Regions from separate parts of the Allobosea sp. P5_A5 genome, predicted to be linked through region 3. Evidence: riboswitches for the same ligand, from Rfam matches in the RefSeq annotation. Region 3 holds a riboswitch; each other region holds the start of a gene.
The links. A riboswitch is a leader RNA that binds a small molecule or an ion and turns the genes downstream of it on or off. The one in region 3 is predicted to bind cobalamin.

Region 1 (3,200 bases), on a different contig from region 3:
CGGGATCGTGCTCGATTCCTTCCACATCCTCTCGCGCAAGCTCGACGTTTCCGCCATCGGGACGATCCCCCGCGACAAGATCGCGATGGTGCAGATGGCCGACGCGCCGCTGCTGCAGATGGACTATCTGTCGTGGAGCCGGCATTGGCGCTGCCTGCCGGGCCAGGGCGACCTCGATCTATCCGCCTTCATGCGCGCGCTCGCCGATACCGGCTATGATGGCGTGCTCTCCTTGGAGATCTTCAACGACCGCTTCCGTGCTGGTTCGGCGCGATCGGTCGCGCTGGATGGGCACCGCTCGCTGATCTGGCTGCTCGACGAGACCGGCCGTCAGGTCGGCAAACCCGTTCCCGGCGCCGTGCCGATGCCGCCGCCGGGGCCGGTCGAGGCTGTCGAATTCCTCGAATTCGCCGTGGCCGAGGTCGAGAGGGCCAGCTTCGAGGGCATGCTGCGGGCGCTCGGATTCACCCGCATCGGCAAGCACCGCTCGAAGGAGGTCGGGCTTTGGCGTCAGGGCGATATCCGCATCGTCCTGAACAGCGAGGATGACGGCTTCGCCCACAGCTATCAGATCACCCATGGCTCGTCGGTCTGCGCGCTGGCGCTGCGGGTGCCGGACGCGCAGGCCGCGACCGCGCGCGCCAAGGCGCTGCTCGACGTGCCCCATGCCGGCGCGGTCGGGCCGGGCGAGCTCGACATCCCCGCCGTGCGTGGGCTCGGCGGCAGCCTGATCTATTTTATCGACGGGGGCTCGGCGCTCGGCCGCTGGGCGCAGGTCGATTTCGAGCCGACCCACGAGACGGGCGCCGATGCCGGCCTGCTCGGCGTCGACCATGTCTCGCAGACCATGCAGTACGAGGAGATGCTGACCTGGCTGCTGTTCTATTCCTCGCTCTTCGACACGAAGAAGGCGCCCAGCCAGGCCGTGCTCGACCCCGGCGGCGTGGTCCAGAGCCAGGTCATCGAGAGCGGGCTCGACGGCCGCAACGGCCATGGCCTGCGGCTCATCCTCAACGGCTCGCAAAGCCACCGCACGCTCTCGGCTCGTTTCGTCACCGACTTCTTCGGCTCCGGTGTCCAGCACATCGCGCTGACGACGAACGACATCGTCGCGACCGTCCGGCAGCTTGCGGCGAACGGCGTCTCGATGTTGCCGATTCCGGAGAATTACTACGACGACCTCGAGTCCCGCTCCGACCTGCCGCCGGAAGAGATCGACGCCTTGAAGGCGCTGAACATTCTCTATGACAGCGATGCCGGCGGCAGCTTCCATCAGGCCTATACGCAGACACTCGATGGCGGCCTGTTCTTCGAGATCGTCCAACGCAGCGGTTATACGGGCTATGGCGCCCCCAATGCCGGCATTCGCCTGACCGCACAGGCACGGCTGGCGCGTCCGATCACGGTGCCGGCCCCGATGGGGCATTGACGACTTCTTGCCGCCCTCTATGGTGAGGCCTCGATCGAGGTTCTTCGGGTTCTGCCCGAAGCTAAGAGGGAATTCGGTGAGGCCGGGCACTGTGAGGTGTCTGCCGAAGCCGAAGCTGCCCCCGCAACTGTAAGCGGCGAGCCCTTCGTCCATCGTCCACTGGTGCCGTGAGGTGCCGGGAAGGCCGGGCGAAACAGGCATAGACCCGCGAGCCAGGAGACCTGCCCCGGTCGCTGAAGACGTCTTTCGGGCGGGGTGCTCCGATGGCTGTGTCGTGACCGGTGCCTTGGCGGCCTCGGCTCCCTCACGCCTACGCGCTCTCGCCCCCATCTCGGGGAGCGATGATATCCATGTCCAAGTTCAATGCGGTTTCCGGCGGGCGCAGCAGCGTCGGCCGCGGCTTGACGCAACCCTATCTCGCGGCCTATCGGATATGTAACAATATTACATATCGAGGCCTTGCCATGTTTGCCCATCCCAAGCCAAGCCATCTGCTGCCGGCGCTTGCCGCGCTTTTCGGTCTGGCATTCAGCGGTGTCGCATCGGCGGAGCCGACCCGTTACCCCCTGACGCTGGAGAACTGCCGCGAGAACGTCACCTTCGCGGCGCCGCCCAAGCGCGTGGTCTCGATCGGTCAGACGCAGACGGAAATCCTCTACGCGCTGGGCCTTGGCGACCGTGTCGTGGGAACGGCCGTCTGGTTCTCGCCTGTTGCCAAGCCCTATGAGGCGGTTAACGCCAAGGTGAAGCGCCTCGCCGACAACGACCCGAGCTTCGAGGCGGTGCTGGCGCAGGACCCCGACATGGTCACCGCGATGTTCGAATGGCACATCGGCCCCAATGGCATCGTCGGCAAGCGCGACCAGTTCGCCAAGGTCAAGGTGCCGACTTATGTCTCGCCCACCGACTGCGTCGGCAAGGACAATTCGGGCGCCGGCGATGGCGTCCGCACCAGAATGTTCACGATGGATCTCGTCTATCAGAACATCCGGGAGTTCGGGCAGATCTTCGATGTCTCCGACCGGGCTGACACGCTGGTTGCGGAGCTGAAGGCGCGCGAGGAAAAAGCGGTCGCGGCCGTTGCCGACCTCAAGGCCCAGGATGTCTCCATCGCGGTCTGGTTCTCCAGCAAGGATCTCAAGGGCGACGCCTTCATGGCCGGTAAGAACGGCGTGCCGGCCTATATCCTGTCCAAGCTCGGCGCCCGCAACGTCATCACGACCAACGAGGAATGGCCCCTGGTGGGCTGGGAGAGCATCGCCGCCGCCAACCCCTCCGTCATCGTCGCAGTCCGGATGGACCGCCGCCGCTTCCCCGCCGACGACATCGAGAGGAAGCTGGAGTTCCTGAAGACCGATCCGGTCGCCAGCAAGCTCGATGCCGTGAAGAACGGGCGTGTCGTGGTGATGGATGTCGGCGCGACGCGGGCCGGCATCGACACGGTCGACGGAATCGAGACGCTGGCCAAGGCCATCGCCGGCTTCCGCCCGGTCAACTGAGCAGCATGCCTTGAGCCACGCTGCCCATGGACCCAACTGGCCGGTGCGCATCGGCGCCGGTCTCCTCGCGCTGATCGCGCTTGCGCTCGCGGTCGCGCTGGCCGTGACGATCGGCGAGATGCGCATTCCGCTCGACACCGCGCTGAAGGCTCTCGGCAACGGGCTGTTCGATCTCGGCCTGCCGGTCAGCGCGATCCAGCAGGGCGTCATCTTCGATTATCGCCTGAGCCGTGCGCTGATGGCGGCGCTGTGCGGCGGCTCGCTCGCAATTT
Region 2 (3,200 bases), on a different contig from region 3:
TAGCGCCAGTAGTCGAGGCCACCGAGGCACCGCACCACCACGAAGCGGCAGCGCGACACCGTCTTTTCGATCAGCAGATCGACCGAAAGCGGATGCCGCAGCTGCCGCAGCGAGGCAAGACGGACGCTGAGACTTTCGCCGTCATGCTCGCTCTTGTGGCGAGCATCCACGTCTTGAACGCGACCTTCGACCAGCAAAGCCGTGGATGGCCGGGACAAGCCCGACCATGACGGCGGAGGATCCGCAGAGCTGAGGGCAGTCGCCAGGGCCGAGAGATCACTGTCAGCGAAGGACAGCACCAGCACGTCTCCCGGCGGCAAGGCGAGATCGACGGCGTCCTCGCCGTCGTCGAGCCTGATCTCGCTGGTCGGGAGAAGGTGCATCGGTGCTGCGTCAGCCCCCCGCTAGCGCCGCTTGCACGGCCTTCACGTCGAAACCCTTCAGGCCGATCACGGTCAGGCGACCCTCCTGTGACTCGGACGCCCCCCAAGCCCGGTCGTAGTGATGGCCGACACGGCGGCCGACGCCCTGCACGACAAGCCGCATCGGCTTGCCCGGCACGGCGGCAAAGCCTTTCAGCCGCAGCACGCCGTCCGCCTCGGCCGCCTTGGTGAACCGCGCCGAAAGCTCTTCCGGCGAGAGCCCTGCCGGCAGCGGCAGCGCAACCGAGTCGAAATCATCATGGTCGTGCTCGCCTTCGCCCTCGCCATGATGAGAGGGGCGGGCGGCGAGATCGCTTTCGGCGGCGGCGCCCAAGCCGACGATCAGCGCCGGCTCGACCTTGCCATGAGCGGTCTCGACGATCTTGATCGCCTTGGGCAGATGCGCGGCGATCTCGGCCTTGACCCGCGCCCGCCCGGCCTCGTCGATCAGGTCGCTCTTGTTGAGTAGGATCAGGTCGGCGCAGAGGATCTGGTCCTCGAACACCTCTTCCAGCGGGTTGTCATGATCGACGTTAGGATCGGCCGCCTTCTGCGCCGCGAGCGCCTCCGGATCGTCGGCGAACTGGCCTTCTGCCACGGCCGGGCCATCGACCACGGCGATGACGCCGTCAACGGTGACACGGGCGCGGATCGCCGGCCAGTTGAAAGCCTGCACAAGCGGCTTGGGCAGCGCGAGGCCCGAGGTCTCGATCAGGATATGGTCGGGCGGATTCGCCCGGTTCAGCAGCCTTTCCAGCGCCGGCACGAAATCATCGGCGACGGTGCAGCAGATGCAGCCATTGGGCAGCTCGACGACATCGTCTTCCGAGCAGCCGGCGATGCCGCAGCCCTTCAGGAACTCGCCGTCGAAGCCGAGATCGCCGAACTCGTTGACCAGCACGGCGAGGCGCTTGCCTTGGGCGTTTTCAAGGAGATGGCGCACCAGCGTCGTCTTCCCGGCACCGAGGAAGCCGGTGACGATGGTACAGGGGGTCTTGGCGAGAGAGGCGGTCATGAGGGCTGTCTCGTAATCGAAAGGGGAGGGATGCGCGCCACGACGCTCTTGCGGATCGTCTCGGGGCGCTCGCGCCAGGGCACAATCCCGTCCGGCGTCGCGCCGTATTGGCTGGCGAAGGCGATCAGCGTCTCGACTGCGCTGTGAGGGTCGAGATCGCCATAGACATAGGTCCATTTGCCCGCGCCGGTGAGGGCGACGGTGCAAGGCCGCTTGCAGACGGAGAGGCATTCGACGGGCTCAACGGAGATTGCACCGCCGAGACCTTCGATCTGCGCCGCCAGAGCTTCGGCCAGCGCGATGCCGGGGCGATCGTACCCGTCAGGCAGGTCGGCGCGGGCGCGGCGGCAGGCCGTGCAGACATGGATGGTGCAGCTGGCGAGGCCGAGAGCGGAGCCCTCGCGCTCGTCCAGAGGCCGGTCTTGGACCGCCATGTCAACTGGATCGCGCGAGGGCGATATGGCGGGAGGGAAAGGCCGCGCGGATGCGGGCCTTCGCGCCCGGGCAGGGCTGGAAGCAAATCATCTGTCGTCTCCGTAGCCGCCCCGCCGGCAGCTTGTTGGATCGTTGCGGGTCGACGGCAGGTCTCCTGGCTCACGGCTTCAAGACGTCCGGCGCCGCCTTCCCGGATCGAAATCCAGTGGCGGATGGCGTCGGACACGCCGCTTACAGTTGCGGGGGCAGCCGCGGTTTCGTACCGCGTTCCCTTTTCACCTCCTCGCGGAGGCACCGTCGATGACGATCAATAGCTGCGGCGGTGCCGCCGCGCAATGCAATGGCGTCATTCTCGGGCTTGACCCGAGAATCTCCGGCAGGAAGAGGTAGCGGAGCTCTGTTCGGCAACAGATGCTCGGGTCTATCCCGAGCATGACGGCTGGGACAGGCGGAGCATTGTCATGGACATCCCCCACCTCACCCTCGTCCTCGGCGGCGCCCGCTCCGGCAAGAGCCGTCATGCCGAGGCGCTGGTCGAGGCACTGCCCGCGCCTTGGACCTACATCGCCACCGCCCAGGCCTATGACGACGAGATGCGGCAGCGCATCGCCGAGCATCGCGCACGTCGTCCTGCTGGCTGGCAGACGGTGGATGCGCCGATCGAGCTCGCCGAGGCGATCGAGGCTCGTTCCGATCGCCCGATCCTGGTCGATTGCCTGACGCTGTGGCTGACCAACCTCATCCTCGCCGAGCGCGACACGGCCGACGCCCGCGCGGCCCTGATCGCGGCTTGCGAGAGGGCGACCGCACCCATCGTGATGGTTTCCAACGAGGTCGGCTTGGGTATCGTGCCGGACAATGCGCTGGCGCGGCGCTTCCGCGACGAGGCCGGCCGGCTGCATCAGGCGCTTGCGGCGCGCGCCGGGCGCGTGGTCTTCATGGTCGCCGGATTGCCGATGCAGGTTAAATGAAATGAGCGAAATGAGACGAGTGAAACGATGACGGAGATCGACGACGCCGCGCGCCACAAGGCAAAGATGGAAAAGCGCAAGGCGGTTCAGGATGCCGAAGTCGCGGCGAAAACGGTCGAAAAAGGCCTGCTGATCGTTAATACCGGCCCGGGCAAGGGTAAATCCACCGCCGCTTTCGGACTGATGCTGCGCGCGCTCGGCCATGGCTGGCGGGTCGGCGTGGTGCAGTTCATCAAGGGCGCCTGGGACACCGGCGAGCGCAAGGCGCTGGACGCTTTTCCCGGCCAGGTCGAATGGCACAGCATGGGCGAGGGCTTCACCTGGGAAACACAGGACAAGGCCCGCGATATCGCCGCC
Region 3 (3,200 bases):
AGCGCATGGCGATGCTGCTCCTCGCGGAGCGAACCCCGGACGACGGGCAGGTCCTCGTTCTAGGCGCCGGCGGCGGGCTTGAGCTTAAAGTGTTCGCCGAGGCGCAGCCTGGATGGGCCTTCGTCGGAGTCGATCCCTCCGCGGCCATGCTAGATTTGGCGCGGATGACCCTGGGCGACCTCGAGACCCGCGCCACCCTGCACCATGGATTCATCGAGATCGCGCCCGAAGGCCCGTTTGACGCAGGCGCCTGCATTTTGACATTGCATTTCATCGAGGGCGAGGAGCGCCTGCGGACGCTGCGGGAGATCCGGCGTCGCCTGAAGCCGGGCGCCCCGCTGGTCGTCGCCCACTACAGCATCCCCGCCGACGAGATGGACATGTGGATGTCGCGGTTCGCCGCCTTCGCTATCTCGTCAGGGATCGAGCCGTCGCAGGCGCACGCCGCGCGGGCCGGCATCGTCGAGAAGCTGGCGATTCTCTCGCCCGCTGAGGATGAGCGGCTGTTACTGGATGCCGGGTTCCGAGACGTCAGACTGTTCTACGTCGGCTTCACCTTCCGCGGCTGGGTCGCCTACGCCTGATCGGCGGGCCTGCGCGATGCCTGGGACTGTAGCGAGCGCGGATACCAACCGGTGAACTTCACGGCCCCGAACAGCGCCGCGATGGTAGCCCATACGCCGAGGCGGGGCGGCACGTCAGGCCGGTAGATCCACAGCAGGTCGACTGCGACCAGCACGGCGAAGGCGGCCACCCAAGCAGCCGAGATGACATAGCTGGTCTTAAGGAACGTCGGGCTCGACCAGAGCTCGGGCTCCACGTTCTCGCGGGCGTACTGGAGGGTGAACGGCTTCCCGATCAGCATTGAAAGGATCACGATTAGCAGCAGGCCCAGGTCGACCCGCAGCCGAACGTCGATGATCGACCAGGCCGGCTGGAACGCCAAGAACCAGGCCGCCAAGCCGGCGAACAGCAGTACGGTTCCAATCTCCAGGACTTTGGGCGACTTGCCATGAAGCATTGTATCGCGGACCATCATCGCGATCGAAACCACCGCGCCGGCGAGCAAACCGTCGAGGGAGCCGAGCGCCCGATCGACCAGCGCGAAAGCCAAGAACGGCGCGAATGCGAGAAGAATGTTCATGGGTGTCGATCCAGCCGAGATGAGCCGGAATAGCGCTGCGTCAGGTAGGAGTCGAGCGGCGGTAGCCAAGTTGCTAGACGGCCTTGATCATCGCAGCGAATGTCGGCTCCCTTCCGAGATATCCACAGACGCTGCGCCTTTGCTTCACTATGAATTGACATCCGCGCCGGACGCGCCACTAGATCTGGTTGTCACGGTCTCTCGAATCGCAAGATCGAGAGCTAAGAGGGAAGCCGGTGCGAAACCGGCGCTGCCCCCGCAACTGTCAGCGGCGAGTTCTTAAGTCCAGCCTATGTCACTGGTGCGCAAGGCGCTGGGAAGACGGACAAGAGCGACGACCCGCGAGCCAGGAGACCTGCCGCGACGACATGAAGTTCCTCGGGCGGGGTGTCCCGGTGGATCGCTTTGCAGCGTCCGCTGGCGATTTTCGCCGCGATCGACTGTGCCGCGAGTCCGCCTCGGCTCTTGCCCCCAACAGATGGGGTTTAAAAGCCGATGTCCCTCGCGACCGATACCATGCGCCCTGCGACGCCTTATGTTGATGCCTCGCCGGGCAGCGAGCAGCGCGCAGCGAGCGAGCCGGGCTTTCAGATCATCCGCCGCAATGGCGGCGTCACGCCCTTTGACGCCTCGAAGATCAGCGTCGCGCTGACCAAGGCGTTCCTGGCGGTCGAGGGCTCCAGCGCCGCCGCCTCGCGCCGCATCCACGACATCGTCGCCGATTTGACCACGCAGATCGTCGCCGGCCTGACCCGCCGCGCTGATGCCGGCCGGACTTTCCATATCGAGGACGTGCAGGACCAGGTCGAGCTCGCGCTGATGCGCTCCGAGCACCACAAGGTCGCCCGCGCCTATGTGCTCTATCGCGAGGAGCGTGCGCAGGAGCGCGCCCGCGCCAAAGCCGAGACCAAGCCCGTCGTGGTCGCCGCGCCGGCCCTGCGGATGAAGGCCGCCGATGGCGCTCTCGTGCCGCTCGACGCAGTCCGTCTCGCAACCGTGATCCGCGAGGCCTGCGCCGATCTCGATGGCGTCTCGGCGGAAGCCGTACTGACGGAAGCGCGGCGCAATCTCTATGACGGCATCTCGCTCGACGAACTGGCACAGGCGCCGATCCTGGCGGCGCGCACGCTAGTCGAGACCGAGCCGAACTATTCCAAGGTGTCGGCCCGCCTCCTGCTCGACAAGCTGCGTCGCGAAGCGCTGAGCTTCGTCCATGGCCGCACCGAGCAGGCAACTCAAGCCGAGATGGCCGGGCGCTATGGCGAATATCTCCACGCCTATGTGAAGACCGGCATCGCCAACGAATTGCTCGACCCCGAACTCGGCCGCTTCGATCTCGACCGCATGGCCGCGGCGCTGAAGCCCGAGCGCGATCTCCAGTTCGACTATCTCGGCTTCCAGACGCTCTATGACCGCTATTTCCTGCACGTGCGGGGCAACCGCTTCGAGCTGCCGCAGGCCTTCTTCATGCGCGTCGCCATGGGCCTCGCCATCCGCGAGATCGACCGCGAGGCGCGCGCCATCGAGTTCTACGACCTGCTGTCGTCGTTCGACTTCATGGCCTCGACGCCGACCCTGTTCAATGCCGGCACGCTGCGGCCGCAGCTCTCATCCTGCTTCCTGACCACGGTTGCAGACGATCTCGACGGCATCTTCAAGGCGGTCAAGGACAATGCCCTGCTCGCCAAATACTCCGGCGGGCTCGGCAACGACTGGACGCCGGTTCGGGGCCTGGGCGCCCATATCAAGGGCACCAATGGCGAAAGCCAGGGCATCGTGCCCTTCCTGAAGGTCGCCAACGACACCGCCATCGCCGTCAACCAGGGTGGCAAGCGCAAGGGCGCGGTCTGCGCCTATCTCGAAACCTGGCATGTCGACATCGAGGAGTTCCTCGACCTTCGCAAGAACACCGGCGACGAGCGCCGCCGCACCCATGACATGAACACGGCGAACTGGATTCCCGACCTGTTCATGCAGCGTGTCATGGCGGGCGGGCAGTGGACCCTGTTTTCGCCCGACGAAGTGCCCGATTTGCATGACCTCTACGGCAAACTCT

Region 1: another riboswitch for cobalamin. It lies ahead of AC1DR6_RS13055 (ABC transporter substrate-binding protein); the one in region 3 lies ahead of AC1DR6_RS01460 (ribonucleoside-diphosphate reductase subunit alpha).
Region 2: another riboswitch for cobalamin. It lies ahead of AC1DR6_RS13730 (DUF1636 family protein); the one in region 3 lies ahead of AC1DR6_RS01460 (ribonucleoside-diphosphate reductase subunit alpha).

Annotation. Positions count from the first base shown of each region.
Region 1 is NZ_JBFUKY010000005.1:317,120-320,319, reverse strand. It holds gene AC1DR6_RS13060 (bifunctional sugar phosphate isomerase/epimerase/4-hydroxyphenylpyruvate dioxygenase family protein) at 1-1,429, shown strand, start outside; cobalamin riboswitch at 1,450-1,672, shown strand; gene AC1DR6_RS13055 (ABC transporter substrate-binding protein) at 1,894-2,928, shown strand; gene AC1DR6_RS13050 (FecCD family ABC transporter permease) at 2,939-3,200, shown strand, end outside.
Region 2 is NZ_JBFUKY010000006.1:100,835-104,034, forward strand. It holds gene cobN (cobaltochelatase subunit CobN) at 1-383, opposite strand, end outside; gene cobW (cobalamin biosynthesis protein CobW) at 394-1,437, opposite strand; gene AC1DR6_RS13730 (DUF1636 family protein) at 1,434-1,871, opposite strand; cobalamin riboswitch at 2,000-2,186, opposite strand; gene cobU (bifunctional adenosylcobinamide kinase/adenosylcobinamide-phosphate guanylyltransferase) at 2,334-2,843, shown strand; gene cobO (cob(I)yrinic acid a,c-diamide adenosyltransferase) at 2,871-3,200, shown strand, end outside.
Region 3 is NZ_JBFUKY010000001.1:297,139-300,338, reverse strand. It holds gene AC1DR6_RS01470 (class I SAM-dependent methyltransferase) at 1-584, shown strand, start outside; gene AC1DR6_RS01465 (hypothetical protein) at 575-1,144, opposite strand; cobalamin riboswitch at 1,322-1,521, shown strand; gene AC1DR6_RS01460 (ribonucleoside-diphosphate reductase subunit alpha) at 1,640-3,200, shown strand, end outside.